Regions from separate parts of the Rhizobium sp. NPDC092011 genome, predicted to be linked through region 3. Evidence: predicted binding sites of a transcription regulator. Region 3 holds the regulator's gene; each other region holds the start of a gene.

Region 1 (3,279 bases), on a different contig from region 3:
GGTAGAGGCTGTAGGAGGCGTCACCGAGCGCGACGCCCCATAGCACGATCTTCCCGGACGGCAGGGCGGGACCGATCGCGGCGGCGAGGACGAACAGTGCCGCCGGCAATCCGCTTCGCAGGAATTGCGGCAAGGTTCCATCGTCCCAGCCGGTGGAAAATCGCACGAAGCCGAGAAGGCCAATCGCCATCAAGCCTAGAGCCGGCCAGATGCCGATCCGCAGGCCGCTACGAAAGATCAACGCAACATAGACGCCGAACAGGAATTCCAGAATGATGGGGTTCGTCCAGAAAGCCAGTTGCACCTGCTGTGCAGAAACCAGATTACCGATGAGTGCCAACCCCGCCATCAGCACCGAGAGCCAGAAGATTCCAAGCCGGATCGGCAACATGAGCGCCAGCCCGAAGAATACGTAGAACAACATCTCGTAGTTCAACGTCCAGCCAAGAGCGAGCACGGGTCTGATCTCATCAATCCCACGGCCGGAAGGAATGAAGAAATAGGATGCCAATATATGCGAGACATTGCCGATCGGCACGTTGAGCAACGACGGCGCAATAGCGGCACCGAGCAACAGCACGCTGGTCAACAACCAGTAAAGCGGAACCACCCGCGCACACCGCCGCAAGAAGAAATTTAGCGGGGCACCGCTTTTGCCGAACTCGGCAGCGGCGGTATGGGTCATGATGAAACCCGATAGCACGAAGAATATGTCCACCCCGAAGCCGAGGTTCCAATTGATGGCGCCGTCAATCGGCAGGCGACCCGCCGTATCGGACAGGCTTGCGGTCTCATGCATAGCATGGGCAACCACGACGGACGAGGCGGCCAGCGCACGCAGGACCTGGAGATTGGAAATCACGCGAGAAGGATTGCCGGATTCGGTGCCGGCGGCGCGACTACCAGGTATTTTTCGAGAAGGCTCCACCAGAAATCCCAGTATTTACTCCCTTGGATCTCTATTCCGTACCTCACACGATATAACAACTGTTCGCCGTGCGTATAAATCGGCGGCTTTGCTTGAAAGTATGGTTACTCTTCCGTTAAGCACAGTCGAATGCTGCGAAAACAAGCTATCGGCGGGAGAATTCCCCGAACCTTTTGGCCAACGGACGGAATGCGATTCAGCTCGCCTCGCCGCGTGCGAGCACATCCAGAAGCTGGCTGGTATTGTCGATGGAAAACTGCACACGTTCCCCCGGCCATATGGATTCGGAATAGGAAATCGGCGTGCCCTTGAGGTCCACGTCCACCTTCCTGAGCGCGACCACCGGCTGCGACGCAGACTGATTTAGTTGCTTTGCTTCCTCACTCGTCGGCAAGCGCACGATGATATCCGTGCGCAGGCGGATATAATCGGGGATGCCGTACTCAGCCAGAATAAGCGTCACGCTTCGCCCGCTGCGCCGCGCCTCATCGAAACCGGGAAAACGGCGTACAGGAAAATAGGCGTGCGAATAGTTTATCGGCTCTTCATCGGCAAAACCGCGTCTGACGATATGATAGACCGGCTCGCCGTGGGGAAGCCGCAAGGCCTCCGCAATTAGTTCCGAGGCGGGAACCACCTCCTCATGGATCGCTTGCCCAAGCGGCTCCCTGCCCTGATCGAGCAGATTCTGGGAAAACCGAGTGCGCTCGGACAGGCGGTAGTCGAGGCGGCTGTCCCTCACGAAAGTTCCACGGCCCTGCTCCACCAACACGAGCCCTCGGCTTTCCAGCCGTGAAATCGCCCGCCGGATCGTGTGGCGACCGACACCGAAGCGTTCCATCAGATCCGCCTCGGTGGGAAGCTGCGCCTTGGGTGACAGGCGGCCGGTCAGAATATCCTCGGCGATATCGCTCTCGACCTGTTGCCATTGCCCATGCAGCAGTTTTTTTTCCATGCGCGCCCATCCGGATTCTATGATGTCATTCGAATGTCATATATCGGCTCCAGCATTGATTTTCAATCACTGTCCGGCGATCGATATCTGGAATAGGATTATCAAAGCCGAATTTCCCTCTCATATTTTATAGTTAGGCCACCAGATCTTCACATGAGTGTCACCCACCGCCACTAGATGAATATTCGGATGTTTTATTAATCATTCGAATATTGAGGATATAATGGTAGCGCTTAATCGTCGGCAATTCATCGCGGGTACGACCGCAGTCATCGGCACATCCATCGCAATGGCCGGCAAGGCGCGGTCAGCCGACGCCGCGATCGAAATATCGAGCACATGGGGCGCCGACAAGCCCTTCCAGAAAGTCGTCGACGCATTCAATGCAAAGAATCTCGGCGTAACCGTCACCAACCGGTTCGACGGCGACTATGAAGCCGTCACCGCCAAGGCGGTCGCCAGCGTCGCGGCCGGTCGCCCGCCAGCCATGATGATCACCGGCTGGAAGTTTGGCTATTTCGCCAAGCGCACGCTCGGCGCACGCGATCTGCGCGAGATCAATGCTGCGAAGGCAGAGGCGATCCTCGCCAATTTTCGTCCGTCCGTGTTGCCGCTGGTCACAATCGACGGCGCAGTTATCGGCCTGCCCTGGGCCATGTCGACGCCGATCACCTATATCAACAGCGAGATGTGGAAGGCAGCTGGCCTCGATCCAAACCTGCCGGAAACGCCGGATACAAAGTGGCTCTACGAGAGCGCACGCAAGCTCGATGCGGCCCTGAAAGGAAAGCATCCGACCTACCGTTCACCGATTTCGCTGTCCAACAACGAATGGACGAGCCAGTCCTTCATCCAGAACGCCGGCGGCTTCATCATCAATCCCGATGGCAAGCTTGCTCTGAACAGCCCGGAAGCAATTGCCGGCATGAGCGAATATTGCGCTCCCGCCCATGAGGGCCTTTGGCTGCCCGTCAGCGACAAGGAGCAGGTCGCTGCCTTCCAGTCGGGCGCGCTGGCCATCTGCACGACGAGCTCGACATCGGCCATCACCTTCCCGTTCGGTGCTGCGAAGGCCATCACGACGAAGTTCCCCGGTCTTTCCGGGCATCCACGCAAGATGAACAGCGGCGGCAATTTTCTCGCCGTCTACACGCGCAACAAGGAGCAGGCGGAAGCTTCGCTCGCCTTCCTCGAATTCTGCGCTTCGAAGGAGGGGCAGGCGCTGTGGTCCCAGACCGGCTATCTCAACACGTCCCAGCACGACATTCCGCTGATCAACGAGTTCATGAAGCCCGCAGCCGCACAGCTGGCGGACGGTTTGACCGCAGAAACGATCTGGCCGGGCAAGCGCGGTCTCGAAGGTCAGGCCGTATGGCGCAAATGGGTTTCGCGCATG
Region 2 (3,279 bases), on a different contig from region 3:
CACCTCCTGCCCTCGCCCGTGATCGACGAATCCGATCGGTGAATCGGCAACCACGACGCCATCGGCTGGATAGATGGCATAGAGCGGCTCCTTGCCCATGCCCACCAGCTTGTCGTTGGTTTCCTTGAGGACCGCCTCGTAGTTCCACATGGCGTCGTAGAGAACGCCCTTCCGCGCCGAATCCGTATAGAGATCCGCGAGCCAGCCCGAAGAGCCGGAAGAACGCTCGACACCAGCAAGGAGCGAACGCACGGCGTCTCGAACCTCGGGCTTGTCGAGATCCCCCGGCTCGATGACAGGCTTGTTGCCAAGCGCGCTCGACAACATACCGAGATAGGCGCTGGCGCCGGAATTGGATTGAGTGGCCGACGTCATGAGAAACTTCAGCGAGCCGTTCTTCACGGCCGCCAAGATATCCTTCATGTAAACCGGCTTGCCGGTCCAGCCGAGCGCATCTGCCTTGGATTTGCGCACGCCGAGAATGACCGGCATCTGCGCGACCGATGTAAGCGACTTCACCCGGCGCTTGGCGTCGAACATGTCGACCCAGACACTCGATGCCGGCCAGACGGCATCCTGATCGACACCTTTCTCGCTCTGGAGAGCAAGTCCGATATCCAAAGTGCCCTCGTAGGAGAAGCTGCAAGCAGCCTTCTTCTCTTTGCAGAACTCCTCGACGATCGGCTGAAGGACCGTATTCTCCGAGCCGGAGACGATCGAGAATTTCGGCCCCTGGCCGCCGACGTCGCAACCGCTCAGCACGATTGCTGCCATGAGCGTCAGACCGGTCACGAATGTGCGGATCATCATTACGTCACCGCGCCTCGATCATGGCCTTCTTGAGCTCAATGGTCATTTTCTGCATCCGCTGCTCGGCCTCGGCGCGCTTGGCGCGGCCATCCTCCTGCACCTTCAGCACGCCGCCGATCGTGTCGATCAGGTCGCGGTTGGCGGCGGCGAGCGTGTCGATGTCGACGATACCGCGCTGCGATTGCTGTTCGATGGCAATCGCCTGATCTTTCATCATCTTCGATGCCTGGCGGATCATGTCGTTGGTGGCGTCGGTCACCGTCTTCTGCAATTCCAGCGCGGACTTCTGCTGCGTAAGGCCGAGCAGGATCACCATCTTCTGCTTCCAGGCCGGCACCGTCAGCGCCGAGGTGGCTTGCAGATTTTCGATCAGGGTCTCGTCGCCGGCCTGCACGATGCGGATCTGCGGCAATTGCTGGATGCCGAGCTGGCGCGCCTGCTGCAGATAGAAGACCCGCTTTTCGAGACGATCGAGCGCCTGCAGGCTGTCCTGATAGATCTGCGCCTCCAGCATACCGCCGCCTGGATTGGCGGAGGCGGCGTCGGCAGCACTCTTCAAGCGCGGAAGTTCGGTCGTGCGGAAACGGTCGGCGAAGGTCTTGCCGGCTTCCACATAGGCGTCGAGCTGCAGGATGGACTGCTTGGTTTCCTCATGCAGATCATCGAGAAGGGCGATGTCACGGCGCAGAACATCCTTATGGCGGTCAAGCTCAAGACCGATGCGATCGATCTGGCCGGCGACATCCTCGAACTGCTCCTTGAAGCGCTCCAGACGCGCCCTGAACGAGGAAAACATCCGCGACAGGAATCCTTCGTCTTTCAGCGAGGCCGGATCGAGCTTCTTGGATTTGACGATGATATCGGTCAGCAGCTTGCCGACTTCACCGAGATCGCGGTTGCGGACCTCGCGCAAGATACGGTCGGAATAATCCGAGACGGACTGCTGTGCGCGATCGCCGTACACGGAGATGCCGGCCCGATCGGTCAGATCGATGGTATCGCCGATACGGGCGATCTCCGCCGGGTCAGCGGCTACAGCCGGCAGCGTCTCGTGGGAAGCGGCTGGGATATCGGCATTGCTCATAGGTCGCGCTTTCTCGTCGATAACACGGAGCCGACCGCAAATTTTCAATCGCCCCCAAGACGATCATTCCCCCGCGCGCCCCACCACAATTCCAGATCGGCACAGGTGTGAAATAGACTCACCCCTGCGTGCCGACCGTTTCACACAATAGTGAAACTTGGATCACAGTTTTATGACGATAGTTTCGCGCCTGGCGCGCTGGCGGAGAGCTACTGGCATGCCTTGGTGTCGAGGACCTCAAGCTTGGTGAGCTTGCCGGTCAAGGAGAAATCGCCGTAATCCATGGTGAGATCCCTGGTTATGCCGTTCTCATAGAGCTTGAACGACATGCGGTAGACCGGCATGGCGTCACCGGTGGACTTCTCGTTGAAATAAGCGACCGTGACCGGCCAGAAGGCCGTGGTGGCGAAAGCACCCGCCTTGGCGGCGTCGGGATCGTCCTTCGCCGGCGTCTGCTCCTTACCCACCACAGTGGTGGCGATCAGTGGCTTGTCGCCATCGTCGGAGCCATCGAAGACCTGCGCCTCGAAGAAGTTCTTGCCGAGCTTGGCATTGTGGATGATGTCGAGCATATGCTCCGTCGGAAAACGGCTCTCGATCAACTCGACCTGCTTGCTATGCGGCTGGGTGAGATCGACTTTTATACCCTTCTGGTCGTCGACCGCAGCGCCCCGCACGTCCTTGTCGAGCTGGCTGTCGGTGTATGACTTGGTCTCGAAGCGAAAGATCCGCTTGCCGAGATCTTCGAATGTGGTGGTCTGCTGATCGCTGACGCGGGTGGAGTCGCCGGTGTCGATCTTCGTCACGAAGCGGAAGTTGGTGGTAAAGCCGGTGCAATCGGAACCGTTGAACTCATAAACCATGCGGCCGAACATGCCGGCAATGCCGGAGCGATCGGGAGCATCCTTCAGCTCCAGATCATAGACGGCGCGGTGCGCGATCAAGCCGCTCGGGCCGGCCGCATGAGCAGCCGTGGTCCCCAGTGACAGAATGCCCAGCCCCGAAACAACGGTGGCAGCAATACTCGAGCGGAACATTCATTATCTCCTGTTGGACTCGCACGCGATGTTATAAGAACGCTTTCGGCTGAAACGAGGCTGCCTGTTCCGATTGACGGAATTTAGTCTTGATGCCGGATTTTTGAAGTTTTTACAACAAAACGGGAGATGAAAATGTCCGACGCAATAGAGGGTCGCCTGAAGGAACTTGGCATCGTTTTGCCGCAGGCCGCAGCACCGGCCGCCAACTACGTTCCCTATGTCATCAGCGGTAATCTCCTCTACCTCTCGGGCCAGCTGCCAATGGAAAACGGCAAGATCGGCGTGACGGGCCATCTCGGCAAGGATGTCGACGTCGCCGGCGGCCAGCGCGCAGCCGAACTCTGC
Region 3 (3,279 bases):
CCAGCCACACGCCCTCGCCTCGCTCGAACCGCAGCGGAGCACGCATGTAGGTGTCATAAAGCGGCGCGGTCTCGGCCATGGCCATATCTCCTCGATCACAACTTTAAGGACCAATCGCTTCCGCTTGATGAAACGGGTCCGAAAAAATCAAAAATGCCGCCTTGCGGCGGCCCAGGCACTATTGATGTTTTGCACCGCGATGTCAACAAAACTGGCGATTTAGCAAGTGCGAGAAAACGCTTCAGCGCAAAAGGATTACGTTCGCCACCGCGTATTGCAGAAATGCCACGCCGGGGCAGCAAGTTGGGGAAAACCCCGAAATCGATTCCTCAAGATTCGCGCGACTCTTGTCACGGAGTCAGCCTCACACTAGGTTAAAAACCAATTGCTAGACTGCATGCGGCGGAACTAGTCACCACAATTTTAAAGCGTTTCGTGCCTCGTTCCCATTCGAGGCAATGGTGAAGGATTCTGCCACCGGAAACGCGACAGCGGAGACAGGGCATGAACTGGACAGACGAACGCGTCGAGAAGCTGAAAAAGCTATGGTCCGAAGGGTTGAGCGCCAGCCAGATCGCGGCGCAACTGGGTGGCGTGAGCCGTAATGCCGTCATCGGCAAGGTGCATCGCCTGAACCTTCCCGGCCGAGCGAAGGCGGGTGGCACGGCGACGGCTGCTCGCACGCCGAAGCGCAGCGCCTCGGCGCCGCGGGCCCCGGCTTACACTTCGCGTGTCGCAACCCGCACGGTTACCCGCCAGCAGGGCGCAACCATGCTGAAGGAAGAGATCGAGGTCGATGCGGTCAACGAGATTACCTATCGTCCGGCTTCGAACGTCGTCGTTCCGATCTCTCGTCGCCTCGGCCTGACGGAGCTGACGGAACGCACCTGCAAGTGGCCCGTCGGCGACCCGCTGAAGGACGATTTCCACTTCTGCGGCAACGACAGCCCGGATTCCTCACCATACTGCACCTACCATCAGCGCATGGCGTATCAGCCGGTGAATGAGCGTCGGCGGAACAACGGTTAAGCAATTGCAGGAAAAGTGCGAAGCGGTTTTCCGTCCGGAATTGCGTAAAACAAAAATACCGAGCGACGATCCAAGCATTCAGACAAAGAAACGGGCCCCTCGAGGCCCGTTTTCTGTTTCCGCCGCTATGTTGATGCCTGAGCGCCCCCAACACAAGGATGTGCCGCTCAGGCCTCCATGGAATAGCCCGCGCCGCGAACGGTACGGATGACATCCTGCATATTGGAGAAGTTCAGCGCCTTGCGCAGGCGGCCGACATGAACGTCAACGGTGCGTTCGTCGACATAGATATCGTGCCCCCATACGCCGTCTAGCAGCTGCGAGCGCGAGAAGACGCGGCCCGGCGAGGACATCAGGAATTCCAGCAGGCGGAATTCCGTCGGACCCAGCCGCACTTCACGGCTCTTGCGATGAACGCGATGGGTTTCGCGATCCAGCTCGATATCGCCGCAACGCAGCACCGTGGAGAGAACCTCCGGGCGGGCTCGCCGCAGCATCGCCTTGACGCGAGCCATCAGCTCCGGCGTCGAGAACGGCTTGACGACGTAATCGTCCGCGCCGGTCGAAAGGCCACGCACGCGCTCGCTTTCCTCGCCGCGGGCCGTCAGCATGATGATCGGCAGGCGCTCCGTCTCCGGCCGCATGCGCAGCCGGCGGCAGAGCTCGATACCGGACACGCCGGGGAGCATCCAGTCTAGGATCAGAAGATCGGGGATGCGCTCCTGGAGACGCAACTCGGCTTCATCGCCTCTGAGGATCGTGTCGACCTCGAAGCCTTCGGCCTCGAGATTGTAGCGCAGCAGAACGCTCAGCGCTTCCTCGTCTTCTACAACAGCAACTCTTGGAACCATGCGCCTTTGGTCTCCTTGTCTTCGCTTCCAGATTATTCCGTCACCGCGCCGACGGTGTTGGCGGTATCGTCTTTCGGACGCTCGCCCTCGGGCTGAGCACCGGTCGCCATGTAATAGATCGTCTCGGCAATGTTGGTGGCATGGTCGCCGATGCGCTCGATGTTCTTGGCGCAGAAAAGAAGATGCGTGCAGGTGGTGATGTTGCGCGGATCTTCCATCATGTAGGTCAGCATCTCGCGGAAGAGCGAGGTATACATCGCGTCGATTTCCTCGTCGCGTTCGCGGATCGAGACGGCCTTGTCCGGCGAGCGGGTGGCGTAGACGTCGAGCACTTCCTTGAGCTGGCCGAGCGCCAGTTCGGAAAGATGTTCGATACCGCGAGCAAGGCGGCGCGGAACGCCGGTGCCCTGCACGGCGATGACGCGCTTTGCAGTGTTTTTGCCAAGATCGCCGACGCGCTCCAGATCGGAGGCGATGCGGATGGAACCCATGATCTCACGCAGGTCAGCCGCCATCGGCTGACGACGTGCGATGGTGACGATCGCCTTGTCGCCGACTTCGCGCTCGGCATGGTCGAGAACGACGTCGTCGGAGATGACCTTCTGTGCGAGAGCGGCATCGCTATGAACCAATGCGCGAACGCTGTCGCTGACCATCTGTTCGGCCAGACCGCCCATTTCGGCAATGCGGCGCGTCAGGAACTTCAGGTCTTCGTCATAGGCAGAGAGAATGTGAGTGGAGACCATTTTTCTATCCTCAAGGTGAACTGTGTGAAGGGAGCCGCGCGCCTGACATCATCAACCAAAACGGCCCATGATGTAATCCTGCGTGCGGAAATCGTCGGGATTGGTGAACATCTTATCGGTGTCGTTCTCCTCGACCAGATGGCCGAGATGGAACATTGCGGTGCGTTGCGAAACGCGGGCTGCCTGCTGCATGGAATGCGTCACGATGACGATGGTAAAATTCTCCCGCAGCTCGTGGATGAGGTCTTCGACCTTTGCCGTTGCAATCGGATCCAGCGCCGAGCAGGGTTCGTCCATCAGGATCACTTCCGGGCTGACGGCAACCGCGCGCGCGATGCACAGGCGCTGCTGCTGTCCGCCAGAGAGGCTCGTGCCTGCATCGTGCAGCCGATCCTTCACCTCGCCCCAGAGACCGGCCTTCTGCAGGCTGGTTTCGACGATGTGCTCGAGATCGGCCTTGGACCGATGCAGGCCGTGGATGCGCGGGCCATAGGCGACGTTCTCGTAGATCGATTTCGGAAACGGATTGGGCTTCTGGAAAACCATGCCGACGCGCGCGCGCAGCTCCACTACGTCGATGCTGTTATCGTAGACATCCTGATCGTCGAGCGTGATCTTGCCGGTGATGCGGCATGTCTCGATCGTATCGTTCA

The links. Region 3 encodes PhoB, which activates phosphate uptake and scavenging genes when phosphate is short. Its sites were predicted from a motif close to TGTCATNNANCTGTCAT; they were not measured.
Region 1: phnF (phosphonate metabolism transcriptional regulator PhnF) is a predicted target of PhoB. The motif match lies at 1,907-1,923, and genes of this name have one in related genera.
Region 2: ACIQJ2_RS14490 (toxic anion resistance protein) is a predicted target of PhoB. The motif match lies at 2,056-2,072, and genes of this name have one in related genera.

The regions. Positions count from the first base shown of each region.
Region 1 covers NZ_JBIVSO010000001.1:1,077,211-1,080,489, reverse strand. The annotation lists gene ACIQJ2_RS05030 (acyltransferase family protein) at 1-862, opposite strand, end outside; gene phnF (phosphonate metabolism transcriptional regulator PhnF) at 1,125-1,883, opposite strand; gene ACIQJ2_RS05020 (extracellular solute-binding protein) at 2,107-3,279, shown strand, end outside.
Region 2 covers NZ_JBIVSO010000002.1:1,261,042-1,264,320, forward strand. The annotation lists gene ACIQJ2_RS14485 (substrate-binding domain-containing protein) at 1-810, opposite strand, end outside; gene ACIQJ2_RS14490 (toxic anion resistance protein) at 815-1,894, opposite strand; gene ACIQJ2_RS14495 (cell envelope integrity EipB family protein) at 2,104-2,931, opposite strand; gene ACIQJ2_RS14500 (RidA family protein) at 3,067-3,279, shown strand, end outside.
Region 3 covers NZ_JBIVSO010000006.1:192,396-195,674, reverse strand. The annotation lists gene ACIQJ2_RS23760 (aspartate aminotransferase family protein) at 1-79, opposite strand, end outside; gene ACIQJ2_RS23755 (GcrA family cell cycle regulator) at 505-1,029, shown strand; gene phoB (phosphate regulon transcriptional regulator PhoB) at 1,197-1,880, opposite strand; gene phoU (phosphate signaling complex protein PhoU) at 1,913-2,626, opposite strand; gene pstB (phosphate ABC transporter ATP-binding protein PstB) at 2,678-3,279, opposite strand, start outside.